DNA from 3 places in the Clostridium sp. BNL1100 genome. Region 1 is predicted to be linked to each of the others. Evidence: a T-box and tRNA genes for the amino acid it is inferred to sense, from the RefSeq annotation. Region 1 holds a T-box; the other regions hold tRNA genes.
The links. The T-box of region 1 lies ahead of leuS (leucine--tRNA ligase). A T-box ahead of a tRNA ligase gene usually reads a tRNA of that ligase, here a tRNA-Leu.
Positions count from the first base shown of each region.

Region 2: it encodes a tRNA-Leu, which carries the amino acid that the T-box ahead of leuS (leucine--tRNA ligase) is inferred to sense. The anticodon was not compared.
Region 3: it encodes a tRNA-Leu, which carries the amino acid that the T-box ahead of leuS (leucine--tRNA ligase) is inferred to sense. The anticodon was not compared.

Region 1 covers NC_016791.1:4,551,286-4,561,580, reverse strand. The annotation lists gene leuS (leucine--tRNA ligase) at 1-2,426, opposite strand, end outside; T-box leader at 2,485-2,688, opposite strand; gene CLO1100_RS19685 (DUF2304 domain-containing protein) at 2,743-3,087, opposite strand; gene CLO1100_RS19680 (glycosyltransferase family 2 protein) at 3,111-3,821, opposite strand; gene CLO1100_RS19675 (EamA family transporter) at 3,859-4,200, opposite strand; gene CLO1100_RS19670 (mannose-1-phosphate guanylyltransferase) at 4,335-5,408, shown strand; gene CLO1100_RS19665 (O-fucosyltransferase family protein) at 5,435-6,259, shown strand; gene CLO1100_RS19660 (thiamine pyrophosphate-dependent dehydrogenase E1 component subunit alpha) at 6,309-7,274, shown strand; gene CLO1100_RS19655 (pyruvate dehydrogenase complex E1 component subunit beta) at 7,314-8,354, shown strand; gene CLO1100_RS19650 (NAD-dependent epimerase/dehydratase family protein) at 8,372-9,424, shown strand; gene CLO1100_RS19645 (S8 family serine peptidase) at 9,509-10,295, shown strand, end outside.
Region 2 covers NC_016791.1:1,363,134-1,373,428, reverse strand. The annotation lists gene CLO1100_RS05785 (dynamin family protein) at 1-1,372, opposite strand, end outside; gene CLO1100_RS05780 (hypothetical protein) at 1,414-2,814, opposite strand; gene CLO1100_RS05775 (hypothetical protein) at 2,858-3,223, opposite strand; tRNA gene CLO1100_RS05770 (tRNA-Leu) at 3,421-3,503, shown strand; gene CLO1100_RS20190 (recombinase family protein) at 3,482-4,954, opposite strand; gene CLO1100_RS05765 (hypothetical protein) at 5,178-5,471, shown strand; gene CLO1100_RS05755 (hypothetical protein) at 5,862-6,134, shown strand; gene CLO1100_RS05750 (hypothetical protein) at 6,493-7,944, shown strand; gene CLO1100_RS05745 (DUF2971 domain-containing protein) at 8,086-9,045, shown strand; gene CLO1100_RS20675 (hypothetical protein) at 9,115-9,285, opposite strand; gene CLO1100_RS05740 (NlpC/P60 family protein) at 9,285-10,016, opposite strand; gene CLO1100_RS05735 (hypothetical protein) at 10,019-10,295, opposite strand, start outside.
Region 3 covers NC_016791.1:2,371,083-2,381,377, reverse strand. The annotation lists gene CLO1100_RS09900 (NAD(P)/FAD-dependent oxidoreductase) at 1-989, shown strand, start outside; gene CLO1100_RS09895 (hypothetical protein) at 1,077-1,562, shown strand; gene CLO1100_RS09890 (HutP family protein) at 1,762-2,181, shown strand; gene aroH (chorismate mutase) at 2,212-2,574, shown strand; gene cmk ((d)CMP kinase) at 2,620-3,291, shown strand; gene CLO1100_RS09875 (bifunctional 4-hydroxy-3-methylbut-2-enyl diphosphate reductase/30S ribosomal protein S1) at 3,309-5,327, shown strand; gene CLO1100_RS09870 (protein-glutamate O-methyltransferase CheR) at 5,475-6,266, shown strand; tRNA gene CLO1100_RS09865 (tRNA-Leu) at 6,318-6,404, opposite strand; gene murD (UDP-N-acetylmuramoyl-L-alanine--D-glutamate ligase) at 6,501-7,898, shown strand; gene CLO1100_RS09855 (TIGR03915 family putative DNA repair protein) at 7,953-8,693, opposite strand; gene CLO1100_RS09850 (putative DNA modification/repair radical SAM protein) at 8,677-10,062, opposite strand; gene CLO1100_RS09845 (ACT domain-containing protein) at 10,273-10,295, shown strand, end outside.

The DNA of each region.
Region 1 (10,295 bases):
ACAAGCCGTCCTTTTACTACTATTACTTTCTTTATTTCTTTACCATCCAAGAACGGCTTTATTTTTTCATCAGCCAAAGCAACAGCTTCCGCTTCACTGTTATCAGCGTCGGCAGCAACTTCTATTTTACCCCTGACTGTACCGTTAATCTGGACTGCCAGTTCTATAGTGTCTTTAACTAATGCATTTTCGTCAAATTCAGGCCAATTCTGATTGAATATAGAATACTCATAGCCCAGTTGTTCCCACATTTCCTCGGCAAAGTGTGGGGCAAAAGGAGAGACAAGTTTTACTAAGTCTTTAATGGTATCCTCAAATAGCTGTATATTCTTAACTTTAACCTCTGCATCATACTTGTAAAGAGCATTTACCAGTTCCATACAACGCGACATTGCAGTGTTGAACTGGAATCTGTCGGTATCCTGTGTAGCGCCCTTTATAGCAGTATGACGGACATAGTTCAGCTCCTTGTCATCCTTGTCCATATCAGTCCTGGAAGCCTTTGCCTTTTGCTCTGCAAGGCTTTCAACAAGCCTTTCTATTCTGCTCGCAAATCTTGAAATAGCTTTTATGCCGTCATCGCTCCATGGCCCGCCATCAACATAATTGAATCCAAAGCCAAGGTACATTCTGAATATATCGGAACCGTACTTTCTCACATAATCATCAGGAGAAATGGTATTTCCTCTGGATTTACTCATTCTATTCCCATCCGGGCCAAGTATTGTACCCTGATGTACAAGTGACAGGAATGGTTCGTCAAAATTGAGGAAGCCCAAATCTCTCAGTGCTTTAGTTATAAATCTCGCATAGAGCAGATGCATTGCGGCATGTTCTGCACCGCCTACATACTTGTCAACGGGAAGCATCTTGTTTATCCATTCGGTGTCAAACGGCTTATCATTATTCTGGCTATCAGGGTATCTGAGATAGTACCATGACGAGCAAACAAATGTATCCAGTGTATCAGGGTCTCTCTTAGCCGGAGCACCACATTTAGGACAAACGGTATTCATAAATTCCTCACTCTTTTTTAGAGGCGATTCCCCGTCAGGCTTAAACTCCACATTGTAAGGAAGAGAAACCGGAAGACTTTCTTCGGGTACCGCTACTTCGCCGCAATGTTCACAATAAACTATAGGAATAGGAGCACCCCAGTACCTTTGTCTTGAAACAAGCCAGTCCCTCAACCTGTAGTTTATCTTCAGACTGCCTTTACCATCAACTTCCAGCTTCTTTATTATAGCCGTTCTTGCCTCAGCAGAAGGAACACCGTCAAATTCTGCACTATTGACCAGAACACCGTAATCACAGTAGGGAAGCTCGTCATTTGAACCGTCAGCACTCTTTATAACCCTCTTAATAGTCAGGCTATATTTCTTTGCAAATTCGAAGTCACGTTCATCATGTGACGGAACAGCCATTACACACCCGGTACCATAGCTTGCAAGAACATAGTCAGCAATCCATACAGGTACTTTTTCTCCTGTTATCGGGTGAATAGCGTAGCTTCCCGTAAATACACCGGTTTTTTCCTTTGTTGTTGAAAGCCTTTCTATTTCAGTCTGCTTTTTGGTATCGTTTTTATACTTTTCAACAGCTTCAGCGTATTCAGGTTTTGTTATTTTTTCAACTATTGGATTTTCAGGAGCCAGAACAACATATGTTACACCGTAAAGGGTATCGGCTCTGGTGGTAAATACCTGAAACTCAATATCTGTGTCATCAACTTTAAAGGATATTTCAGCACCTTCTGAACGTCCTATCCAGTTTGTCTGTATCTTTTTTGTTTTTTCAGGCCAGTCAATGGTATCCAGCTTGTCTAGAAGTTCCTGAGCGTAAGAGGTTATCTTAAAGAACCACTGAGTAAGATCACGCTTTGTTACTTCTGAATCACACCTTTCGCAGCACCCGTCAACAACCTGCTCGTTTGCAAGAACGGTATTGCATTTCGGGCACCAGTTAACAGGTGCATTTTTTCTATAAGCAAGACCGGACTTATATAATTGTAGGAACAGCCACTGTGTCCATTTGTAATAGTCGGGCATACAGGTTTTTATTTCATAATCCCAATCAAAGGTAGCACCCATTTCCTTGAGCTGGCCTTCCATTGTCTCTATATTTTTCAGAGTAGAGTCCTGAGGGTGAATACCCGTTTTTATTGCATAATTTTCTGCGGGAAGTCCGAAAGCGTCAAATCCCATTGGGTGGAAAACATTATATCCCTGCATTCTTTTCATTCTGGCCCAGGAATCAGTTAAACCGTAATTGTACCAATGTCCTACATGAAGGTTAGCACCTGATGGATATGAAAACATCTCCAGACAGTATAGTTTCTTATCTGTGTTTTCGGAATCGAACTTGTAGATATCTGTTTCTTCCCACTTTTTTTGCCACTTTCTATCTATATCTGCTGAGTATGGCATTTAATCAACTCCTTTATTTTATTTAATATCAATAACTTATAAAAACCCGTCTCTTAGTAAAAGAGACGGGTTAATCCGCGGTACCACTCTTGTTAGCCCTGAAGGCTCACTCAAAAGTCCTGTAACGAAAGACCTACGGCTGAATTTTATATCAGCGGCTCCACGGCGAGTTCAAAGAACGTAGTCAGCTACAATTCCACCAAGTATGCAGCTCTCTTTAGTGACCAAATTTTCTTTTACTACTCCGCTTCATAACTTTAATAAGTAATTAATCAATTTACAATCTATATTAGATTATCATAATAGTTTGATTATTTCAACTTTTTTCACGGTTTTGGTTCTCCATTAGGGCAATGTACTGTGCCATATTTTTAACCTTGTTGGTCTGTTTGGAAATGGTTATGGTAAGGTTAAGATTTATACCCAGCTCAAATAGAATAAGTACCAGAAATACTGCATTTGCAGGTTCGATTATACCTATAAGGTTTGCAAACCAATCAGGGATGACAGGGAAAGCAGCAATAATTATAAACATTATAGAGGATACAATCCAAAGAATACTGTACTTGAGTTCCAACTTTGTTTTCTGAACCATTTTGAGTATTGATGTAAGTAAAATAAAACCTATAAGAAGAATACTTATCTGTAACCGTAAGTTCATATTTTTACCTTCCGTAAGAAAATTTAATTGGAAAACCGTCTTATACGAGGTCTCATGCGGCTTAAAATTATAGCCAATGTAACCTTGACCATATAGTAAACGGAGAGAGACCTGTTTATTGAAGAATTTCCCCGGGCCCTTTTCTTCATTTCTACAGGTACTTCAGTTATTTTTAATTTTTTTTGTTTTAAAATCATTATAGATTCAGGCTCGGGATAGTCCTGAGGGTAGTTTTTTGAAAACAGTTCAATAATTTTTCTGTTGCAGGCTCTGAAGCCGGAAGTTGAGTCCGTCACTCCCGACCCTGATAATAGCCATATCAAAAAACGAAAGTACTTTATACCCAACCTTCTGATAAAGGTAGACTGGTAGCCCCTTTTATCCAAAAATCTGGAGCCAATAACCATGTCTGAGTTTCCTTCTTCCAGAATATTAATCATTTCAGGGATAAAAGATGCCTTGTGCTGGCCGTCGCCGTCAAACTGTACAACTATATCGTAGCCTTTTTCAAATGCGTATTTATAGCCGGTTTGTACAGCTCCGCCTATACCTATGTTAAAAGGAAGATTAATATGTGGAATGTGATTTTCACGCAATATTAAACCTGTTTTGTCCGCTGACCCGTCATTTATAACCATGTAATGATACCCTGAGGCATTTTGCTCTATATCATTTATGACATCAAGAATATTATCCTGTTCATTGTAAGCAGGTATTATTATTATACTTTTCATTTATTCCTCCGAAGCCGGTATTCATGCCAAATTTATTTTACCCTCTGGCTATATAAAATACTCCTGCCAGAATGAGTATAGTACCAAAAATTTTACGGAGGTCGATATTCTCCTTAAAAATAAAAAATCCAACGAAGAGGCTTAGTGCATAAGCTACGCTATTGAGGGGGTATGCAGTTGAAAACGGTAGCTTGGAAAGTACATATAACCACAAAACCGTAGAGACACCGTAGACAAAAACCCCAGCAAGTATTAGTGGGTTCAGCAGAAGCCTTAAACTGTAGCCCTCCATTCTTTCAAGCCCAATTTTCCACAGTGTCTGTCCGAACACAGTAAGTCCTGAATTTAAAATTGCTAATAATATATATTTACCCTGCATGTATGCCGTCCCATATATATAGAATTTTCTATGTAAATTGTATTATGTCCTGAAGCTTATATAGAAATACGTATGAACATATCCAAGGTAATTTACATAAAATAGATTATAATAACATTTTTGGAGATATAAAGATGGAAAAATTTGTCGTTATTATGGCAGGAGGCTCAGGAACAAGACTATGGCCGCTGTCAAAAGAAAAAAAGCCTAAGCAGTTTATATCTGTTGATGACGGCGAATGTATGCTGGTTCAGACAATTAACCGTGTATGCCGGAGCATTCCACCATCCAATTGCTTTATTGTAACAAATCAAAGTCTTGTAGAATTGACCAAAGAAGTTGTCAAGGACATAATTCCACATTCAAATATAATTTCAGAGCCCCAGAAGAAGAACACTGCTGCATGTATTGCATATACAGCAATGCTTCTTGATAAAAAACTGGGAGAAGCAGTACTGTGTTTTGTACCGGCTGACGGATATGTTAAAGATCAGCAGGGTTATACTGAAACAATAAATCTTGCGTTTAGGGCGGCGGAGGAAAAGGATAGTCTTGTTGTAATAGGAATTAACCCCTCATATCCCTCTACTGCCTATGGATATATAAAAATAGATAAGGAGGCAGGCTCAGAAGAACAAATTCTTAAAGTTATCAGATTTACTGAAAAACCAAACGAAGAGACAGCCCGAACAATGCTTGAATCAGGTGATTACTTGTGGAACGGAGGTATTTTGGCAGGAAAATCAAAGACAATAATTAATCAAATTAAACAAAATATTCCCCAATACTTTATATCAATCACAAATGCAATTATACATGAAGGGAGTGAAAATTTTAACACATATATTGATAATGCATATAATGAAATACAGGATATTTCATTTGACAATGCTGTACTTGAAAAAAGCAAAGATATTTGTGTAATAAGGGCTTCCTTCGACTGGGATGATATAGGGAGTATTGATACATTGTCGGGAACTCTGCAAAAAGATAAGGACAGTAACTCTTGGAAGGGCGACTATATAGCTCTGGAAACTACCGATTCAGTAATTTATGCTGATGGAATACTTATTGCAGTAATAGGCCTGGACAATATGATAGTTGCGGGCACAAATGAGGCCGTTATTGTTTGTCCCAGAGGAAGAGCGCAGGAAGTCAAAGGCCTGGTTGAAATAATTAAAAAGAATGGATACGATAATTTTTTGTAACAGCCTGGTATGTGGAGGGTTTTAAATTGAAGCAGGATAAATTCTTACTTATCAATACAACAGGAGATGGATTTTGGTATGACATGCATCATACGCTTTCTCATCTTTTGCTTGCAGAGATTACACAAAGGATTCCTGTTATTTATTGGGGAAGCAAGAGTATGTACAGCACAGATGAAGCTTCAAACGCTTTTGAACAATATTTTTTCCCTGTATCAAAATATGGCATGGATGAATTAATAGAAAATATTAGTCATAATGGGGACATAGAGATAGCGAACAGATATACGGATATGGATGGTATTATATGCCGTATGGATGAGAGATGTCCGTATTTTGGATTAAATTCCGTAGAAATTTATAGGATTATGCTTGAAAAATATATACAGCTGCGGCCGGAAGTTGAAAAAGAGATAAATAATTTCTACGACGTAAATATGGCAGGTAAAGATATTATTGCAGTACATATAAGAGGAAGTGACAAGATATTGGAAGTTAGTCATCTGCATGAACTGAATAAACTTTATCCGGCGAAAATAAGCATTTATTTGAAAGAAAGGCCGGATGCCTTCATTTTTCTTATGACCGATTGTAAAGACATATTGTCGGATTATAAAAACATTTACGGCGAAAGGTTAATTTACACCAACTGTAAAAGGGTTTTGAAAAATGGAGGGGGAGTTCACTTCCAGGAATATGTTAACAACAAGCTGAAAGGAATTGAGATTATAAAAGACACATGGCTTGCAGCAAAATGCGACTATTTTATAGGAAATGGATTCTCAAACGTATCCAGAGCAGTATGCGAACTAAAAGACTGGCAGAACCAGAATGTAACACTGCTTTTTTGAGCTGGTTATTGAAAACGTGTATTATTGGGAATTTCGGAGGCTGATATATATGGAAAATGAGAGACTTATTGAGCTGTACAAAATTATGCAGACCATACGCAGTGTGGAACGCAAAATCGAGGATGAATATAAAAATGACGAAATGAAAACCCCTATTCATCTTTCCATAGGGCAGGAGGCAATTGCGGCAGGGGTTTGTATACATCTCCGTAAGGAGGATTACCTTTTTGGAACCCATAGGAGTCACGCACAGTATATTGCAAAAGGTGGAGATATTAAGCAAATGATAGCTGAATTATATCTTCGTAAAACAGGGTGTACTTCCGGTAGAGGGGGCTCCATGCATCTGATGGCTCCGGATATAGGAATATTCGGCTCCACTGCCATAGTGGGAGGAAGCTTGCCCCTTGGAACGGGAACCGCTCTGGCATCCAAGATTCAAAAAAATGACAGGGTTACTGCTGTTTTTTTCGGGGATGGAGCGGCAGATGAAGGAACTTTTCATGAAAGCCTGAATTTTGCATCCCTTAAAAAACTCCCGGTTATATATGTATGCGAAAATAATTTCTATGCTATAAACTCACAACAAAAGGAACGGCAGTCAGGAGACAATATTTATAAAATTGCTCAGGGGTATGGAATTCCCGCATATCAGATAGAAGGGAATGATGTGCTTAAAGTTTCCGAGTACGCAGAAAAAGCCGTTGAAAGGTGCAGAAAAGGAGAGGGGCCTGTTTTACTGGAGTGTATTAGCTATAGATGGAAGGGCCATATCGGCACTGTTGATGACCTGGGTGTTGGATACAGGCCCCAGGAGGAGTACGATTACTGGGTTTCAAAGTGCCCGATAAAATGGTATAAAGACTATCTTAAAAGCAGAAATATTCTTACCGAGACGCTAGAGAAATCCATCCATGAAGAAATAGATAAGGTGGTAAAGGATGCTTTTGAATTCGCAGTTAATTCACCTAAACCGCAGCCTGAAGAATTACTTGATTTTGTTTATGCAGATTAATGCAGTTTCATTTATGTATACTGATAGGAGGTAGTTTATATGCCCTGGACTACAATTGAAGTTGAGAAACAGGATAAATTTATAATAACGGATGATTCCCAAAATGGCAGAATGATTTCATATAAGGATGCTTTGTACGAAGCAATGGACCAATCCCTTGCAAGAGACCCAAGAGTCTTTGTTATGGGAGAGGGTGTAGATGACCCCGGCGGGGTTTTTGGAACTACGAAAGGATTGCACGAAAAGTATGGCCGTGACAGGGTTTTTGACACGCCAATCGCAGAAAATTCCCTGACAGGAATAGCAGCAGGAGCCGCAATGGCAGGATTAAGACCTGTTTTTGTTCATAGCAGAATGGATTTTTTGCTGCTTTCATTGGATCAACTGGTAAACCACGCTGCAAAATGGAGCTATATGACCGGAGGAAAGGTTAGTGTACCTTTAGTAGTGAGAACAGTGAGTGCAAGAGGATGGGGATCGGGAGCCCAACATTCACAATGTTTGCAGGGGATGCTTATGAATGCTCCCGGACTGAAAATAGCTGCTCCTGCCACGCCTTATGATGCCAAGGGATTGCTGATTTCAAGCATAATTGATAATAATCCTGTACTATTTGTTGAACACAGATGGCTTTACAAAACAATGGGGAATGTCCCGGACACACTGTATTCCATACCGTTTGGGAAGGGTATTGTAAGAAGAAAGGGAAAGGATGTTACTATTGTTGCAGTATCCTATATGCTGGTTGAAGCCTTAAAGGCAGCAGAGAAGCTTCAAGCCCAGAATATATCGGCTGAGGTTATAGATTTAAGGACAATAAAACCAATAGACGAAGACATTATATTTGAATCCCTTGCAAAGACAGGCAAACTTATAATAACAGATACAGGGTGGAAGACAGGCGGTGTTGCCGCAGAAATTGCAGCCCTCGTTGCTGAAAAAGCTGTTCATCTGCTGAAAAAGCCTGTTGTAAGAGTTTGCTGTCCGGATATACCAACCCCGGCCGGAGATTTGCAGGAGAAAGCCTTTTATCCTGACTTTGAAACTATATGCACAAAGGCCGTTGAATTAATGAAATAATGAAAGGGGGCCTCCTTTTGGATAAATATATAAAAGAAGATTGCATGGAATATTTAGAAAAAATAGACTTGTCTCCTCTTTATAACAAAACTGTACTGATTACAGGTGCTAACGGATTAATAGGAACTTATATCATATATATGCTTCATCTTGCCAACCTTTTAAAGGACGGTGAAATTAAAATTCATGCTGTAAGCAGAAGTAAGCCTTGTAAGGCATTGGCTGATATATTTGAGCAAAATTACAGTTTCTATTCCGAAGACCTTAACAATATGGATTTTGACAAGCTCAAATTGAAGGCTGACTATATCATACATGGTGCAACTTACGCACAGCCCGGCAAATTCCTTAGAAACTACCTGGATACCATTCACTTAAACACTGTTGTTACTGAAAAGCTGCTTCAGAAGGCTAAAAAGGACAGCGCGGTTTTATTATTCCTGAGCTCCTCTGAGATTTACGGCGAGCCGGATATTGATAATATACCTACACCGGAGAGCTATCCAGGTTTTTGTTCTCCGGTAAATGTAAGAGCTGTATATTCAGAGTCAAAAAGGATGGGAGAAACTCTGTGTTTTGCTTACAGGCATTATGAAGGGGTAGAAGCGAAAGTGGCAAGAATATCTATGACTTACGGGCCGGGAGTAAAGGGAGACGATGAACGTGTTCTTGGGCAGTTTATAAGACGGGCGTTGGAACAAAAGAATATTACCATGCTGGATGACGGAAGCAAAATAAGGACTTTCTGCTATATAGCAGATTGTGCCTTGATGCTCATGAACATAATGGCGTATGGAAAGGATTTTGTGTATAACGTGGGAGGCCGGGACAGTATCAGTATAAAGACACTTGCCCAAGAAGTTTGTTCTGTTACCGGAAGTACTCTCACCATTGACAATCGACAGAAAAAACAGGCTATTGAAGAAATAAAGGTTTCTCCTGACAAGGTTCAACTTGATATAAGTAAGATTTGTTCCGAATTTGGGCTAACATGCTTTAAGCCATTAAGGGAAGGGCTTGTAAGAACTGTTGAATGGAATAAAGATAAGTGGAATTTGCAAATGAAATAATTGAATGATATATTATATGTAATTTATTTGAATAACTGGTAATTAATATACAGGCTATCAGGGCAGGAGGGTACCAGACTAAAGATGAATACATTACCTATTAATATAGCAGTCATAGATGACGGGGTTAACGAGAAGCACTATCAAACGGACAGACTTTCGTACAATCTGGAAATAACTCATGATTTAACTGTTTGTGAAAGGGTGGACTATGACCCTTTTTTGCCGTCTCATGGTACAACCTGTGCTGCAATAATAAAAAAGTACTCTCCGGAAGCTGTTTTAAGCAGTATAAAAATATTGGATTCAAGCTCAAGAACAGGAATGAAAGCACAGCTTATCCGTGCATTGAAATGGTGTGCCGATAACAGTATACGTATTGTAAATTTGAGTCTGGGTACAATAGATTACAGAGATTTTAATGAAGTAAAGGAAGCCGTAGATTATGCGTTTGAGAAAAATGTAATTGTAGTTGCGGCATGCAACAATCGTAATATTTTTACATGTCCGGCATCTTTTGAAAGGGTAATTGGCGTAAGATATGACTTTATAGAAGTATTAAATGAGGGCGAGTATACATATAATTTTGATTCCATGGACGGGATAAATATATCTGCATGTGCAAAACACACCCTGAAAAAGTATGATGGAACGGATATAGTGACAAATGAATGTAACAGCTATGCGGCACCAATGGTTACCGCTCATGTATTTAATCTTTTGAGGAAAAACCCCAATATAGGTTTTGGTGAAATTATAGATAAATTACAACAGGAGGCTAACAGAAAGAACTACACAGAGTGTATTCATTCCTTTGGAAATTGTAAAGAGCCGGATATACCTGTTATTTTAGTTAACAATAATAGTCTCG
Region 2 (10,295 bases), 1.4 Mb from region 1:
TACTATTGGCCGCTTCTTCACTATCACAACCTATAAGCTCGGCTTTTAGTCTTACAGTACCCAGATAATAATTTACAAGTCTCAGCTTTGATTTTGTAACTCTTATGCTCCCAAGAGTTTTTAAGGTACTGTGGAGAGCACAGAATATTTTAAATAATTCGCATATTGCAGGCATTATAATCAACTGTGAAAAACTGTTATTAAGCCTCTCCTGTATTCTCTCAGACAGCAGGTTTCCGTTACTGCATTCGTATGTATAATCAAGGAGCTTTCTAAAATCCTCTTCCTTTAAATCATGACCGTGCTTTACACTGCTTCTTAATTCGGCAAGCCACTTTTCAAGTTCTTCATTATTTGCATTGCTGTCATATATATCATAGCAATCCTTCATCAAGCTTTTGAGAAACCATTTGTAGTTATATTTTAGAGCATCATTGGGATATTGAGGCTCCTTGTTCTTATCTTTATGTGAAACAGGCCCCCAAGCACACTGTGCATAGAACAGGGGAAGTGCGGTAAACGGTATTATCTCAGGTTCGTTTTTCAGGGATAATACTTCCCTGATCTCTTTTTTAAGATTACATATATTTAAATCAAGCTCTACATCTGTCTCATTTCTTAAATCGACCCTGTTAAGCAGAAAAATTATTGAATCATGTCTGCCTCCCAAGAAATTAACAATATCCTTTAGTTCTCCCAGAAGCTTTTTACGATTCTCATCATCCGTATGGCTATAGTCCATCGCCACAAGACAAAGGGACCTTGTCAGCATCTCCTGTATAACACTCAGATTTTCCTTATCTCCACTGTTTTTCAGACCGGGCAGGTCTACAAGCTCAACGCATATATCTTCGGGAAGGTTAAGCATTTCAGGTGACGAACCTATAAGCAAAGGCCCTTTTGAGTAAATCCTCGGAGGTGCAGAATTTTTTCTATTATCAAAATATGTTTTCATTGTGTCACTATTAATGTTATATGCCTCTTCATCTGAAATATCCTGCTTAATTTGTCCGGTCTTCCACCTTGCATTTTTTGTTTTTTCTATATAAAGAGACCGTTTGTTAGAATTTTTCAAAACCAGAATTCCGGCACTTTTTTCACCTGAATCTATGGGTGCTACCATTTTTCCGGCCAATGCATTTGTAAGTGTTGATTTTCCCGACGAAGTAGTGCCTATAGTAGCAATAGAAAGAACGGGATTTTTTATCCTTTCCATGGCACGTTTGTGTTCTTCAAAAAAACTTTTGAATTGTGAAGTAACCAGCTCATCGCCTAAAAAGTCTTCCTTGTATTCATTAAAAAGGACTGTCATACCATTACCCAAATCCTCTAAAAGTTTCTGAGTTGACTTTAGTTTCTCGCTGTTATACATTAACATTCCTCCTTATCTCTTTTTCCAAATTCTCATACAAGTCACTGTAGTGGATAGGCTGGGTGATGAATAGACTTTAGTACCGAATTTATCCTATCCAAAAAGCTTCTGTCCAAATTTGATACATTTTCTCTCAAGAGTTTATCAAGACTTTCATCCAGACTGCTGATATTTTGGATTTTTGCCTTTGTCAAGGAATTACAATTACCATATGTAAACAGATTTATCCCCCTGCTTAGCAGAGGCTTTACGTACTTGTTGACTTCTTCGTAAGTAGCTCCCATATTGGCTAACGCATTTGCTGTATCAGCATAAATATCCGGGAGAACTGAGCTATAATTATCTATTTGCTCAATTTCCGAAAGCAATGATATATAAAAATCTCCTATAGAACATCGTATCATTTCCGCCCCCGGTATGCTTCCGACCAGCAAAGGAAGTTTGGGAACAGTTCCATATTCCACCAGATGATATGCGTCGGCATACATCCCTGCGCAACAGGAAAAAATACCAGATACCTGCTCAGAAATCTTCTCTTTAACAGCATCCCTTATTTCATCTGTTTCTGATAATTGTGAATACAACTGTTGAATCATTTGCTTTTTATCCTCACCCTGATCACTAAGCTTATCAATCATTTTAATAATCTTTATGTTATTATTTAGTTTTTCAGAATAAAACCCTTCTGATTTTATTCCCAACTCCTGAATTAGCTCCATACTCTTTTTACTTTCTTCATATAAAGCATTAAGATACAGGGGTTTAATATTAATCCTTCCGAACTCAACTCCCACAGGAAGGTTTACCTTTTCACCCAACCCCCATGACCATATTTTCAGAATTATTGTTTGTCCGTCATTAACGAATTCAGGTGTAAAAACTAAAACAGGCTGGCCTTGAAGCCCTGAAAACAAGTAATTTATTGATGCATCGTTAGAAGGTGAATCCTCCCTCCAACTCCCTATATCTGATATTACCGGGTGAGTGCTTACGCTATTATAATGTGTTATAAGAAATGAAGACAGATTTCCATTTATATTTTTTGCAATAGGATGGTCTTTATCTTTTAACGACGTTATTATCCTGCATGGGATTACTTCTTTACCGTCAATACTGCAACCTTCAAAGGGTGTAGTAAGAGCAAAGTGCATATCAAAAGGTTCTCTTAAAGGCCAGCAGTTGGAATAAAAGGTTTTTTGCTTCCACTCTTCCATACGCATTTCAAATTGTGTCCTTGCTTCCGTCAACCTGAACTGATGATCAATCAGCTGTATCTTGCTTTTATTCTCAAAACTAATGGCTGCTTCTTCCTTTTTCTTCTGTATTTCCTTTTGCTCTTTACCTGTAAAAAAGTCGTATGACTTCTTTGCTACGGAGGAAATTGCTCGGGTTGCCAGCCTTGATACAACCAAAACGAGTATATCATCTACCCCAAATGCCATAGTATTACCTCCTCGTATTATAAATCTCTTTAATTAGTTATTATTACCAATGGTCACTGTAGCTGTGTCCGCAATTACTGCACGTATTACCGGATATGCTCTCAAAATGCTGGCAGTTGCAAAGATAACGCATACATTTTCCATATCCGTGGAAACTTGGACTATTTGAAGATTGCTGTTTTATTATACTGTGTTTAGAATACCCACTTGAATTTTCTCCCATATCAGTATCTTCAGTTTCCTGATCTTCATCATCTTCTTTGTCAGCTCCGTCATCATCATTGTCATCATCTTCTGAATCTTTATTTTCATCAACTATATCCTCTGTGTCATAATGAGTGTCACTCTGTTGGTCATCGACGTGGTCATCGTAATCGTAATCATCTTCATCCCAAAAACCGTTACTCATTTGCATTACCTCCAATCAATAAACATTATTAGAATAATTATATATTAATTATATTTATTTAGGTACCATGTATTTCATTTTTTTTAAATAAATGTAACTTAGTTAATATTTTGTCATTGAATATGACTCTATACAAAAATTTATTTAATATTCTGTTGACAAAACTATCAAATCTATTTATAATAGGAACTGCTCGTGCGGATGTGGCGGAATTGGCAGACGCGCTGGATTTAGGTTCCAGTGGGCGACCGTGGGGGTTCAAGTCCCTTCATCCGCACCAATAGTATCTAAACAATAGCTGAAAGTGATTTTATCATTTTCGGCTATTGTTATTTTATGAATGAACTTTTTAACTATCGGCTTGCATTCATCAATATTGCCTTTTTCAAGTATATTTTTATATTTAATCAAGCTACTTTTTATTTCATCAGGTGTAAACAAAACCATGTCCTGACTGTTTTTTGCACAAGCCAATTCAAATAACGTATCTTTTTTTGCCTGTTCTAATGTCTGAAGTTTTTCTTCAAGAGCAGATGACGAAATTCCTTTCATTATTACATTAACGATATTGTTTATCTCTCGTTCAAATTGGCTTACAACAGATTTCAGTTTATTTATCTCTGCTTCTGATTCGTTATATTTTTTGGCTGAGTATTCATTAAGTTTTTGAGCATACTCGTTTATCGACTCATCAGAAAAAATTTTTGTGATAAGAGTATTTAACACTTTTTGTTCAATAGATTCCTTTTTTACTTTATTTCTGCATTTTTTACAAAGATAATAAGAATAAATTTTTTTCTGATTATTTTTTGTCCTATGCCCTCCCATATTTGAGCTACAGGATTCACACTCAACTAATCCTGTCAGCAAATAAGTATCTACAGCTTTAAATTGGGCTTTGTGTTTACTATTAATTTTTCTTTCTTGAGCAGTATTCCATGTATTTAAGTCAATGATTTGGGGGATAACATTTTCCACTATTATAATCTGCTCTTCAGGTTTAGTTTTATGACCATTGCGCTGTCCAGGAATCCTTGAAACCGCTTTGTTATATTCCATAATTCCAATATATTTCTTATTTGAAAGTATTGAGTACAAGCTATTCTTTCCAAATGGCACATTAAACTTAGTTTTGTATCCTTTTAAATTAAGTTCATTTAGTAAATCTCCATAAGAATACCCATTTGCATATAGTTCAAATATTTTCCTGACAATTACAGCTTCTTGCTCATTGATGACATACTTTTTATCTATAATATCATAACCCAATGGTGCAAACCCACCGGTAAACTCTCCGTGATATGCTTTTGTTTTAAGACCTTTCATAACTTCATTTGCAAGGTTTTCGGAATAATATTCGGCAAAACTCTCTAAAATGCCCTCCATTAAACGACCTTCTGGACTATCTGAAATAGGCTGAGCAACATAATATAATTTAATGCCCAACCTCTTCAGTTGTGCTTTATATATCGCTGAATCATATCTATTTCTTGCAAATCTATCAATTTTGTGAAGAATAATTGCATTAAATATGCCTTTTTTGGCATCGGATATCATTTGCTGAAATGCGGGTCTATCATCAGTCTTTCCAGACTTTTCTTCGTCAATATAACTATGAACTAAATCTATATTACTATCTCTGCAGTACTTCTTTATTTCCCTTAATTGAGCCTCAATACTATCTTCGTTTTGATTATCTGAAGAATATCTTGCATATGCAACGGCTTTCATTTGTATCCTCCCATACTTTAGCTTCTAGCTTAATATTATAATATTTCTTAATTAAGAGTTATTAATAAATATTTTACTACATTCACCAAAAAATGTAATCTGTAAAAACACTAAAGTAAAATGCTTAAAATTGTTATTAATATTTAAATAAAAGCTATTGATAAAAGCAAAGCTAAAACATATAATGATATCAAACATATGTTCTATATTAGGAGTGAATAAGATGCCGTTTGGTTTTGAAAGAAAACAATATGAAGAGCAACTTAAATCTGAGGATAATTTAGAGAAACTATACCTTGAAGTTAATGCAACCTACTTGCTAGATGGGAGCATTAGACCGATTTCATTTATTTGGGAAGATGATCAAAAATATGTAATTTCTAAAGTAATAGACTGCACACCCGGTCAAAGCTTAAAGAACTACACGGCTGGACTAAAATATAAATGCCAAGTAGGTAATAAAAACTTCTCTCTTTTTTTTGAAACAGATACTACACGTTGGTATATACTTAAATAAATAAAATTCATTTATTGTTTTATTTTGTAATATATTGTATAATTTTATTATCATTTCTTGATTCACATCAAAAAATTGAAAATTTCTTGATTACACAAAAGACGAGCTTCGGCTCGTTTTTTGTTTGTGGTTTCAGGCAATTGCGAAGTGAATAAGCAACCAAAAACTGCATACTTGTGAAAATATGCAGCAAATTTAAGTTGATATAGAAACCTTGCGAATAAAGTAAGTTGATTTTTGGAAACTGAATAGTGCGGTACTTGTTGCAACATAAATACTATTCACCAAATTTAAAACCAAATATAGTATAATTATATTGGTTTTATGTATTAATGCCAATGTTTGAAATTGCGAAGCAAAGATTATTCATATAATGGAAAGGTGTGTATTATGTCACATAGCAAACTGAAAAAGCCAGACTTTTCAATATATCTTAATAAATGGAATCCGTCGGCTAAAAAATATATTAATATCTGCAATATTTGTGGTAGTCAAGGCTACAGTCCTGTAATTTTAGCGGAGGATTTTTATTACAGAGAACCAAATATCCACACAGAAAATAGGGCTATATATAAAGAATTAACAAGGACGCTTAAGCCATTACCGTTGGATAGCATGGGCAGGTGTGAAATCTGTAATAAAATACAAGAACAAACAACATGATTATGACATATTAGTCTTATAATCATAATTAAAAGCTATTGCGATATATGCATCGACTATATATATTTTGAATATCCTGCAGAAGATAGGTACAATACTATTTCTTTGAACCATAATATAAAAAATTTTCTCTCCCAGTTCAGATAAAATTCTTACTATTTTCTTCTCTATTTAACCGACCATATCCTTTATTACATGTGTAATAAAGGATATGAAGTTGTAAAAAAGCAAAAACATAACATTGTTAATCTAAACTATATAAACATTAAATAATCCCCATTATTTAGAAAATGTGGTATTATTTTTATATATTAAGTAATTGTATTAAAGCCATAGAAAAAAAGAAAGGAACATCTTAATGACGACAATACCAGAATTATTAGAATTATTGGATTTTGGACAAGTAGATTCTGAATCTGAGTCTAACTTAGATCGTAAATTCTTAAAAACAACTGATTTTGAAAAATTCATTAAAACTAATATTGTTTTGATTAAAGGAGTTAAGGGATCTGGGAAAAGTGCTTTATTTGAAATGTTTTCTAAATATGAAGCTCAAACAAGAAAATTAGCTGGAAATTATATAGATAATGTAATTTTTGTTACCGGTACTGGATTTAAAGATTTAAAAGAATTAAAAACTGATGATATGGAAAAGTTAATGAGACAGCCTAATTTTGATTTTGATAATACGTGGCAATTATATATAGCTATAAAAGTAGCAATCAAGTTAGGTGAATTAGGATATAGCTCTGGTGAAAATTTATCAGAGTTTTTAAAACAAGCTGGGTATCTGGTAGATGTCAGAGTTCTTCCGCTAATTAAATCTTTATGGAAATTAATATTTGGTGTACCTCCTAAGGGAATAGATATTGAATACAAAGGTGTAAAATTTAAAATTGGTGGTAAGACTCAAATTGATACTCAAGATATTTTAGCAGAAATAAATGATCTTTTGATACAAGAAAATAAAGAAGTGTGGGTTCTTTTTGATAAGATTGATGAGTTATTTTCTAACGATTATAATAAAAGGAAACAATGTATTGAAAGTTTATTTAGAGTCAATTCACAGTTTTCACAATACTCTAAAATAAAATTAAAAATTTTTCTAAGAAATGATATCTGGAATACACTTCATTTTGTAAATAAAGACCATGTTGAAGGAAAAACAATAGAATTAACTTGGGATAACAAATCTCTTATGGCACTACTACTTAAAAGAGTTTGTTCACAAGCAGATATTCTTGAATTTATAAGTAACAAGAGCGGAATCTCTCAAAACGATATACTAAATAGTGTTAATTTGGGAAAAGCTTTTTGTACTCTTTTTCAAGAACAAGTCTATAAAGGTAAGGGTGAAGCTAATATTGTTGATTGGATGATAGCAAGAATTACAGATGGTTTAGGCGGAAAATATCCTAGGGACCTTATCAACTTTGGAAACATATCAAAAGAAATTCAAATAAAAGATTATCAGCCTGATAATAATTATTTAATATCAGGACTGGCTGTAAGAGATGCATATTATAAGGTATCCGAAATTAAGTTTTCTACATATCTAAGTGAATTCCCGTCCCTTCAAAAACATTTTGATAGATTTAAAGGTTGTACAATTTCAAAATTCGATAGAAGTGACTTAATAAAAATGATGTCCGGATTGGATCCATCTGATGATGATATGATACAACAATTATATGAAATTGGTATTATTCAACCACTTCCACTTAAAATTAAGTCTACAAGTGCCAAAAAGTTTGAAATACCTAGGTTATTTAGATCTGGTTTAGGTTTAGTCCTACGAGGTAGACCATAATACACATTGCTTATGCGAACAATATAAATATTATTATCAGGAACTTTCTCAAAATATAAAGAATTATAAAATCCACGAATATATACCATATATGATATAATCTGTATAACCACGAGAATATTTAAGAAAGAAGGAATTGTTATGGATCAAGATAATAGAATACATGAATTCTTATGCAAAGATGATTCTGATTTAGTAGGTATTAAGTTCCACTATACCTCACCAGAAGGCTTAAAATCAATTATTGATAACTCTATTTTTAGATTTACGGATTGCCAATTTTTAAATGATAAATCTGAATATATACATATAGAAAAATCTTTAACAAAAGTGCTCGAACAAATTGAAGGTACGGTAAGAAGTGAAATAATAGAAATCGCAAAAAACGTATATACAAATGATTTTAATGTAGAAGAAAGCATATTTGAGTCCGAGTGCGACATGACTAGATATAATGTAAGGTATTTTGTTTTTTGTTCATCTAATAATAACGATTTGCTTAATATGTGGAACCATTATGTTAAAAATAGTAAGTATATAGGCTATAATATTGGTTTTAATACTCAAGAAATGATATCTAACCTTTCGAAGATAGAAGGTAATATTGAAATTTTTCATGGTAATGTTGTTTATACTGAAAACGAACAAATAGACATTTTAAAAAATTACTTGATTAGTATGAGTAATTTATTATCTTCCAGGTTGCAGGATGCCAACTCTACTGAATTGGAACCAGAAGTGGAAAAAGAAATGATATACGACAGTACTGAACAAGATATTTTTAGCCATTTACAGCTATTTAGACTTTTTTTTAAAGATAAGGCCTTTATACATGAAAATGAATATAGGTTTGTTATTAAAGTCCCTATTGAGGATCCTCCAACAAAACAATCATCCGATTTACATGATTTTAGTTTAAAAAATGGTATTTTTGCTCCTTTTATCAATGTAAAATTTGATAAAAATATTGTAAAAAATATTACAGTTTCCCCCACAATTGAATATAGTTTGGCTAAAGATGGGCTTAATCGATATTTGAAATTAAAAGGTTATGATAATTTAATTAATATAACAAAATCTATAATACCAATTAGATATTGATAGTAAAAATAGTATTGGGGAATAATAATTTTTTGCCCTCAAGGATTTCTCCCTGAGGGCATTTGTATATTACACTTTATTCAATTTAACCGCAAAGAAAAACGACACTGACATAGTAGCCATTGATAAAAGCTTATCTGGATTTACCTTCCCGGCAGCAGTGAACGCAATCGTTGCACCAACCAATGCAAATGTTATTATTGTCTTTACATCTATCAGTTTTGCAAATTTCTCTTTCATTATAACTTTCCTCCTATTTTTACAATTAAATCATCGAAGTATGGGTCTATATCTTTATGTGCGAGCCAATATTGCTTGTCTATGCCATAATTTTTAACTAGGTTATCCAAGGCCTTGTTGTAATCAGTTTTGTTCGCATCGTCTTTTTTTGAAGTTGAATTATCCCCACTATCAGATTCGTTTCCAACGGTTGCCTTTGCACCTTCAGGTTTAAGATCAAGTGCCATCCAAGAAGCCTGTCCCCAATGAGTCCATGTTCGTTGCGATAATTTCGTTATTACAACACCATAATCAACCCCACGGCTTTCTATTACCTCGCCATTGCCAATATATATTCCTACATGTACCATACGGCCTTGAGATGTTCCGTACATAAATACTAGTGTTCCGGGAATAAGTGACATGCTTGGAATTGTGCCACGTTTACTCGTGCATTGATCATAAAGACCTTGGGCACTTACATCTTGCCATACTCCTGAAATTGCTCGTCTAGCTGATTTTATTAGTCCAGAACAATCCCAACAAACTTTACCAAGCCATTTAGCACATCGGCCCTTATAGTAGTCTCCATTTCTTTGAAAATATCCCTCCCCCATTGTATTTCCGTATGTAGCTTGAGCTGACTTTAATAGGTCTACAGTGCATACTTGTCCTGTAGCACTATAAACATAGCCAAGACCTACTTTTAATTTCACCCATCTGATAATATCTGATGCTTTGACATTGCCCATTTTTAATCTCTCCCCTCTAAATTATCAATTCTTTTGTGTGCTGACTTTGCTGACTCTTCTACACCTTTTACACGTTCAGCTAATGCAAAATGGCGTTCCTCTGATGTTTCTTGCTTTCGTTTTAAATCATCAACGCCAGCTTTTATATAACCAACATCTGATATCAGGGTCCCGGAATTCTTACCGGTATCTGTACTTTCTTTTTTTACTCCGTTCCGATAGCCAACGTAGCTAAATAAAATACCACTCAAAGTTCCGGCCACACTAATAGCTACTAAT
Region 3 (10,295 bases), 2.2 Mb from region 1:
AGGATTTAATTGATTTTTTCAATCAAAAGGGACTTCGTACCAAAGTAGAACGAGGTGGAAGGGTTTTTCCTGAATCAGATTCTTCCAGAGATGTATTGAACACGCTTTTGGATTTCCTTAAATCAAATGGTGTTAAAATAAATACAGAAGCGACAGCTACTGAAATTCTTGCCCAAGACAATAAAGTGACCGGAGTTCGCCTTGCTGATGGAAGCACTGTTGAGGCTGAATCGGTTATACTTGCGGTAGGCGGAATGTCTTATCCGGGAACAGGCTCAACCGGGGACGGATATGAAATGGTGAGAAAGCTGGGCCACACCATAACTCCGTTAAAACCATCCCTCGTACCTCTTATTACACAGGAAGATTGGATTAGAGATTTACAAGGACTTTCCCTTAAAAATGTTTTTGTTTCATTTAAAAACAGAAACGGTAGGGAGATATATAACGACTTTGGTGAAATGATTTTCACTCATTTTGGAGTGTCAGGGCCGGTAATTCTGAGTGCAAGTAGACATTTACTCTCTTATGATTTTAAAAATGTAGCTCTCTTTTTGGATTTAAAACCCGCATTGACTTTGGAAAAACTAGATGAGAGAGTTCAGAGGGATTTTGACAAATATTCAAGAAAACAATATAAAAATTCACTGGATGATCTACTGCCTCAAAAGTTCATTCCCGTTATAATAAAGTTATCTGAAATCAATCCTGAGAAACCTGTACATCAAATTACAAAAGAAGAAAGAAAAAGACTTGTCACACTGCTAAAAAGCCTTAAAATTACTATCATCGGTGCAAGGCCAATTAAGGAAGCCATAGTCACAGCTGGTGGAATAAAAACAAGTGAAATAAATCCCTCAACCATGGAATCAAAAAAAATAAGCGGTTTATTTATGGCTGGTGAAGTAATTGACGTTGACGCATACACAGGCGGCTTTAATCTTACAATTGCCTTTTCAACAGGCTACCTTGCAGGGTTAAATTGCTAAAAGTTATAATCAATTTTGGGAAATTATGTGTATTTGGCCGAAAGTTTGTACATATTAACAGTAAATAAACAAATTGAGGCTTGGTATATGAAAATTAACTTGAAAAGGAACAATGATAAAGTTACTCAAACAGATAAAACATCATCATTAGAAAAGATATTGTTTCGGACTTGTATTATATTTTTTATAGTACTTATATCTGTTCAGATCGTCCTGTCAGTGCCTTCAGTACGGGTTCGTCTGAATATTATGGATAAGTCTGTGGGAATACCTCTTGGAAGTGACGAATACCTCTATGGAAGAGGAAAGGTGACTTTGGAGCTGATTGATGAAGAGCCTGATCCGCAGGCCAAGATACTGGTGAATGGTGAACAGGTTGCAGTATTTGACAAGATAGAAATCCCCATTAATGTGAACGATGGAGATGTCATAGAGATTGACGGCAGCGAAAGCCAGATAAGCCACATTATCAAGGTGCAAAATGCTTCATCAAACATAAACAATAAGTGTATAAATGCAATTGCAAATATTGAACGTAATATTAAGAAATTGGTTAAAATCCAGTTTAATTAATTGGTTTATGTCTTTGACAAAATTAACTTAATTATTGTTTTATAATAGAAAAACCTATATAATTTAACTGTATAGGTTTTTGTTGACTTAAAACTCCTAATAAGGTAATAAATGTTACAATCATCGTTCTTTTGAGTTGAATATGAGTAAAAATATATAATAATTATTAGTAGTCGCACTATGGCTAGCGGAGGTTAATATGGCTAATGAAGAATTTGGAAGCAAAGAAATAGCAAGTGCAGCAATAAGAATTGCACTAACCAATGACAGGACAACTGAGAAGAAGCTTCAGCAAGAATTTCTGCAATCAGGCATAAACACTGCTGCTGTTGACTATGGTGGTGAGTTTATTTCATCAGTTATGAAGATTGTGGAGAGAGCAGTTGTATCGTCAAAACGTGAAGGAGTAATTAGCGAAAGTCATGCAGAGCAGGGTGCCGTAGCAGGTGCAACAAGAGAGGCCATATCGCAGATAATGCCAAAGGCAATAGGCTTGAATGTCGGAGGGAAAATCGGAATAGCTAGGTATAAGGATCATGTAAGTGTTGCCGTGTTTTTCGGTATAGGTCTCTTGAATTTAAACGAGGTTTCAATAGGACTTGGACATAGAGTTGTATAGATTTAAAATACCATTTTTAAGGAGAGACTAATGGCTGTAAGAGCGGTAAGAGGGGCAATAACGGTATCAGAAAATACAAAAGAGTTAATTTTGGAAGGAACAAAAGAGCTTCTTGTGGAAATTATAGAAAGAAATTCTTTAGAAAATACAGATATAATAAGTGCAATATTTACGGTTACACATGATTTGAATGCAACTTTTCCGGCAGTAGCTGCAAGACAAATAGGTTGGAACGATATTCCTCTTATGTGTACAAACGAAATAAACGTTCCGGGCAGTCTGGGAAAATGCATACGAGTGCTGATACACATTAATACTGAAAAGAGTAACATCGAAATTAATCATGTATATCTTAAAGGGGCTCAGGTATTAAGGCCCGACTTAGTTAAGTAGTAGCAGACGTAAGATAAATACAATACAAGAAACGGAATGATAAGAATGCCAAAGAGCATAGCAATAGATGGTCCGGCAGGTGCCGGAAAAAGTACAATTGCCAAAAAGGTTTCAGCCGAGCTTGGCTTTATATACCTTGATACGGGAGCAATGTACAGGGCAGTGGCGTTGAAGGCAATAGAAAGTGGTGTTGATACTAAATCCAGGGAAGATATAATCAGGATAATTGAAAATATAAATATAGCCATTACACATAATGACAATGCCCAGAAGATTTTCTTGGATGGTCGTGATGTTTCAGAGGATATAAGAACAGGGGAAGTATCTGCAGGTGCTGCAAGTGTTGCAGCTATTAAAGAAGTAAGACTTAAAATGGTTGAACTTCAAAGGAAGATCGCAGATGAGAAAGATGTTGTTATGGATGGCAGGGATATAGGTTCATATGTACTGCCCCAGGCAAATCTTAAAATATTTTTAAATGCAGATATTGATGAGAGAGCTAAGCGGAGATATGAAGAACTTGTTTTGAAAGGTCAACAGGTTAATTTAGATGAAGTCAGAGAAGATATGCGAAATAGGGACAATAACGACATGTCAAGAGCTTTTGCCCCCCTCAAAAAAGTACCGGATGCTGTTGAGATAGATTCTACTTCCATGACAATAGAGGAAGTAGCTGAGAGAATACTCTACTTCTATAAGAATTATGCAAACATATAAATTGTGAGGTCGATTTAATGGAACTGGTTATCGCAAATACCGCCGGGTTTTGCTTTGGAGTAAATAATGCGGTTAAAATAGTATCTGATTTGGCGACAAAATCAGAACATAAAATATATACACTTGGACCTATAATTCATAATGATCAGGTAGTACAAAAACTTACAAAATACGGAGTTACCACAATAAACAATCCGGAAGAGGCGGAGGCTCCTGCAAAGGTGGTCATACGAGCTCATGGTGTAGGCCCACAGGTAATTGAAAGATTGAAAATCCGTGGACTTGAGGTAGTAGACGCTTCGTGTCCTTATGTGGAAAAAATACATGGCTTGGTCAACAAGAAATATAGGGAAGGTTACCAGATAATTATAGCAGGCGATAAGACCCATCCTGAGATAATAGGGATAAACGGATGGTGCAATAATAGTGCCTTTATCATTGAAGATGAGGATAATGTTAATGATCTGCCCGATATCAAAAAAAAGATATGTATTGTTGCTCAAACTACATTTATTCGTGATAAATGGGAAAAAATTATACTTAGATTAAATAAAAGGTTTGAAAATGTTTTAAAATTTGATACAATATGTAATGCGACAGACAAAAGACAAACTGAAGCAGAAAAAATTTCAAAAATGGTTGACATGGTGTTGGTTATTGGCGGAAATAACAGTTCCAATACCAATAAACTTTATCAAATTTGCAAGGCAAATTGTGATAATACATTTAAAGTACAAACAGCCGATGATATTCCACCGGTTGATATAAAAAAAATTAAAAAAATTGGTATTACTGCAGGGGCGTCAACACCTGACTGGGTAATCAAGGAGGTTATTCATAAAATGAGTGAATTAAATAGACAGGATTTGGAAATGAGCTTTGCTGATGCTTTTGAAAGCTCACTCGTAACTTTGACTACGGGTCAGATTACAAAAGGTAAAATTATTGGATATAACCATAATGAAGTATTTATTGACATGGGGTATAAATCAGACGGAATCATTCCAATGCAGGAGTTTTCTGATGATCCGGACTTTAATCCTGAAAAATCACTTAAAGTTGGGGACGAGATTGACGTTTTTGTAGTAAGGGTAAACGATGGTGAAGGTAACGTTCTTCTGAGCAAGAAGAGGGTTGATGCCGTTAAAGGATGGGATGTAATTGAAAGTGCATTTGAGAACAAGCAGCCTGTAAAAGTTAGGGTTACTGAAAAGGTTAACGGCGGTGTAATTGGTAATGCCAGTGGTGTTAGAGTATTTATTCCTGCTTCACAAATCAGTGACAGATTCGTTAAGGATCTTTCTGAATTTGTAAAACAGATTTTACAGGTTGAGATTATAGAAGTAAATAAGCAGAAAAGAAAAGTTGTGGGTTCAGCAAGATCTTTAATTGAAAAGAATAAGGAAGCTGCATCCAGTGTGATATGGAATAATATTGAAATAGGTAAGACATACAAAGGTCAGGTAAAGAGCCTTATGGACTTCGGTGCTTTTGTAGATATCGGCGGAGTAGACGGGCTTGTACACCTTAGTGAACTTTCATGGAGCAAGATAAAGCATCCGTCTGAGGTTGTTAAGGTTGGAGATGAGATAATTGTTTCCGTACTGGATTTTGACAAGGAAAAGAAGCGTATTTCACTTGGCTACAAGAAACAAGCAGACAACCCATGGGCTAAGGCCGTAGAAAAATATCAGGTAGGTAATGTAGTAACAGGTAAGGTTGTAAGACTTGTACCATTCGGTGCATTTGTTGAACTCGAAGAAGGAATTGACGGATTGGTTCATATCTCCCAGATTTCATCAGTTCGCTTAGGTAAGCCGGGTGATGCTTTGACAGTTGGTCAGCAGGTTGACGCAAAGATAATTGAATTTGATGCGGAAACAAAGAAAATCAGTCTTAGCATAAAGGAAGTAAACCCAATTGATCCTGTAGGAGCAAAAAAGGAAGAAGGCCTTTCAGCAACTGAAGAGGAAGAACTTCCAAAAGAACATGTTGAAGATATGACCAACACAATTGGTGAGAGCGTTAAAGGATAATTTTGATTATACTTTTCATTTTAAATAATTATAATAAAGGATGTACATTTGGTACATCCTTTATTTAAGTGTAAAAACATCATCATACCTCATTCTGAATATAATATTGTATAAAAAACGTAATAATAAACCAATGAGGAGGTTCATATGGATTACGAAGGCTTTAAAGAAGAAATTTTCAAAATGACTAAGATAAATCTCACTCTCTACAAAGAAAAGCAAATGAAAAGAAGAATCGATGCTCTTATAAGAAAGAATAATTATAATACATACAAGGATTACGTGCAGGCATTAAAAGATAATAAGGAATTGTTCAAGGAATTTATAAATTACCTTACGATAAATGTGTCTGAGTTTTACAGAAATCCGGACCAATGGTCTGTTTTGGAGAAAGAAATTTTTCCACTTTTGCTGAGCAAAAAAAAGAAGCTGACAATATGGAGTGCCGCATGTTCTACAGGAGATGAACCATATACCCTTGTTATGGTACTCAATAAACTTATGCCTCTTAGCTCTATAAAGATACTTGCAACAGATATAGACATGGGAGCCATAGAAAAGGCAAAAACTGGTATATATAATGCTAAAAGTGTCGAGAATTTACCACAGGAGTTTAAAAACAAGTATTTTACAGTTTTGGGTGAAAGCTATAAAATAAAGGATGAAGTAAAGAATTGTGTTGAGTTCAAGCAGCACAATCTCTTAAGAGAACCTTATCCCACCAACATTGATTTAATAGTTTGCAGGAACGTGTTAATATACTTTACAGAGGAAGCAAAAACCGAAATATACAAAAAATTTAATATGGCATTAAATCATCAAGGTGTGCTTTTTGTAGGAAGTACGGAACAGCTCATAATGGCAAATAAGTACAATTTTAAATCACTGAAGACATTTTTCTATATAAAGGACTCAGATAATTTTAATTATCAGGTTTAAAGTAATGATAGAAATAAAAAAAGAGTTTGAAATTTAATATTCAAACTCTTTTGGTGCGGATAACAGGAGTTGAACCTGCATGAAATTGCTTTCACATGGACCTGAACCATGCGCGTCTGCCAATTCCGCCATATCCGCACGACTTAACTGCATTAGTATTTTACTATATGTTTTTTGTTTTTTCAATAGGCAATATTTATTTTATGTGAAATATGGAGAATAACGGAGGTAATTATGAATAATAAGCTGGAACAGTTCAAGAAAGACGTTATAAATAAAAAGGTTGCGGTTATGGGAATAGGTATAAGTAATATTCCTTTGATTAAATATCTCATAAATTTTGGGGTAGATGTAACTGCATTTGATAAATCACCAGAAGAAAAACTTGCAGATGCTTTCACTGAATTGAAAGGATTGCCTGTTAAATATAGTATTGGGTCTGATTATCTTTCCAAGTTAAACGGATTTGATTTGATATTCCGTACACCGGGTATGAGACCCGATCTACCGGAACTTGTTCAGGCAGTAGAGAATGGTGCTGAACTTACATCAGAAATGGAAGTTTTTTTAAAATTATGTCCGGCACAGGTCTTTGCAGTAACCGGAAGCGATGGAAAAACAACTACTACAACCTTGATTTATAAAATACTTTCAGAGGAAGGTTATAATTGCTGGCTTGGCGGAAATATAGGGACACCACTACTGAGCAAAATAGATGATGTTGAAGAAACTGACAAGGTAGTATTGGAATTAAGTAGTTTTCAACTAATGACCATTAAAGACTGTCCGTCGGTTGCTGTTGTTACAAACATAACTCCTAATCACCTTGATGTTCATAAGTCATTGCAAGAGTACATTGATGCAAAAAAGAACATTTTTATTAATCAGAAAGAAAATGACAAGCTTATTCTCAATTATGACAACGAAATTACAAAGAGTTTTAATTATGAGGCTCGAGGTAAATATGTTTACTTTTCAAGATTGAACGACCTTAATGAAGGTGTTGTATATCAAGACGGCAAAATAATGGTGAAAAACGGAAACGTCAGCACCGAAATTATAGAAGGTGACAAAATTAAGATTCCAGGAGTTCATAATATAGAGAATTATATGGCTGCAACTGCAGCAACTATAGAGTATGTAAAACCTGAGACCATCGCAAAGATTGCAACTACATTTAATGGTGTTGAACATAGAATAGAATTGGTAAGGGAGCTTAGTGGGGTAAAATTCTATAACAGTTCTATCGACAGCAGCCCTTCAAGAACAATAGCGGCATTAAAAACTTTTAAGAATAAAGTAATTCTTATTGCCGGAGGGAAGGATAAGGGAATACCGTATGATTCAATCGGTGAAATTATTGCTGAGAAGGTAAAGTGCCTGTTGCTGATAGGTGCTACTGCTTCAAGAATCGAGGAAGCATATAAGAATTATCTACAGCAAAGGGACATGGAAAATGAAATAAAAATAATTCATTGCGACAGTTATGAAGAAGTTGTTGAAAAAGCGTATGAACAGGCAAAATCCGGTGACTGTATAATTTTGTCGCCTGCAAGCACGAGCTTTGATATGTTTAAAAATTTTGAACACCGTGGAAATGTGTTTAAAGAATTGGTTAATAAGCTTAAATAGTTTGAAATTTAAAGGGGCTGTTTCAACGGCCTCTTTACTCAATATTATGGATATTTAATCAGGTTTCTTCTCCGTAAGGTTTTTCCAATAACGTTTAGGCATAAAATTCTTTTGTAATTTTGGATTTATTTTATTCTTGATTGCTATATGCTTATAATAATTTTTCCAGAGAGCCTGGAATTTGAGTTCATCTGCATGAAGTTCAGGGATATTGGAAAGATCCATATAGGAAAGAAGCATTTTTTTTGTGTTGTACAAAGAAGCAATTTTTCGTTTTGTATCATGTATTATCCAGTTCTGATCTGCAAAACGGTTCTTAAAGTGAGGAGATATAAAAGAAATTATATTATGGTCCGGTTGGATTTTTGCATAATAAATGCCACCTTCCAAAAGCTCGAAACGTAGCAGTCCAAGCATTCTATGACACTCCATTCCTACTTTTCTGGCAGGAATCAATACATCTAAAACGGTTTTATCTCCAAGCATACTGTCTATGCGTATACCAATTTTAAACCCAAGACGAATATATTTTAAAATCCACATTTCACGCCCTTCGATCTCCGAAAAGAAACATCTTTGAAGATTTTCAAGACTTTCCGCTGAAATCTTGCGCAGTATTGCTTCTTCTACGGCCTTAGCCTTTATAATATCAGTAGTTATGGTTCTGTATTCGTCAATAAGATTTGGTATATAGCAAAGGCTCGATTCAATTTTTGAAACATCCTGTTTGTCATAATAATAATGATGAATTGCTGTCAAAAAGCAATCCCATGTTCCGTCATAAATGTATATCACTTAACAAAAGCCTCCCGTCTTGTGGTTGATTGTAAAAACTAAGCCATTGCCGGTTATTTGAAGGAGAGTCTGTTAGAAGAAACTCTGAGATGTTTTCATCAGCTCCGCTATCATTTACTAGTGAGAATAATGACATCTGTCCTAAAACAGACTTTTTACTTTTGGGTTGAAGTTTTGCACTTATCAAGGATTCTTTTACAATAGCTTCATTTGAGCTGTAACTATCATATGTTTTACCCTGACAGGTTAAAAAGTGGCCTGCACGTTTTAAGACTACTCCAATTTTTTTTAAGTTGTCAAAAGTCAGTCTGCCAACCCTTCTTGCAGTAATAATCCTTTGTGCCGATTTAACACCTATTCCCGGTACTCTCAAAAGCATTTCATATTCTGCAGAATTTACTTCTATCGGAAACAAATGCAGATTTCTCATAGCCCAGTCAGCTTTGGGATCAAGCTCAGGATCAAAATTGGGATTGGTTTTGCTTAATAATTCATCAGCCTCAAAACCGTAAAACCTCAAAAGCCAGTCGGCCTGATACAATCTGTGTTCACGTAGTAGAGGAGGCTTGATAAGAGCCGGCAGCCTAGGATCTGTTACGGTTGGTACAAATGCCGAGTAATAAACCCTCTTGAGATTAAAATTGCCGTACAAGGCTTCTGAGAGCTTTAAAATACTTAAATCCTTATCGGGTGTTGCCCCTACAATAAGCTGCGTACTTTGTCCGGCGGGTACGAAAGAATCTCCCTTTTTAAATAATCGCTTATTTTCCTTGTTTTCTATTATTCTGTTGTTTATCTGATGCATGGGTTTGAGTAGAGCTTTTTTAGGTTTTTGAGGAGCAAGTACTTCAAGGCCTTTGTCAGATGGAAGTTCAATGTTTACGCTCATTCTGTCAACGTACGTTCCGGCTTCGTTTATAAGCCTTTCATCAGCCCCGGGAATTGCTTTTATATGTATATAACCAAAAAAGCCATGTTCAGTACGGAGTTTTTTTACGATTTCAAGCATTAATTCCATGGTATGGCTTGGATTTTTTAAAACAGCGGAGCTTAAGAAAAGTCCTTCTATATAGTTTCTTCTATAAAAATTCATGGTAAGCTCAATAACTTCCTCGGCCGTAAAACTCGCACGGGGCACGTCATTTGAAGACCTGTTTATACAGTATACGCAGTCGTATATACATTCATTTGACAATAAAATTTTAAGCAGAGAAACACATCTACCGTCATCAGCCCAGGTATGGCAGATTCCACATGCATGACTGTCTCCTACACCATTTTTGTTTTTTCTTGTCCCTCCGCTAGATGAGCATGAAACGTCATATTTTGCTGCATCTGCTAATATACCTAATTTTTCATTCAAGTCCATATATGTTTTCCTCGTAAATAATTTACTCAAAATCAAGCTGATTTATCTATTTGATAGTAGTATAACATATTTTATCCAATAAATCAAACACATGTTCGGAATGTTTGTGATTGATATTTGTATATTAAAGATATATAATATTAACCAACTCTGATACATTAGTAAGTTAATTTAGAATATTATTTATAAGCATATGCGGGAGGTAATAGCGTGAGAGCAGTAATAACAGTTAT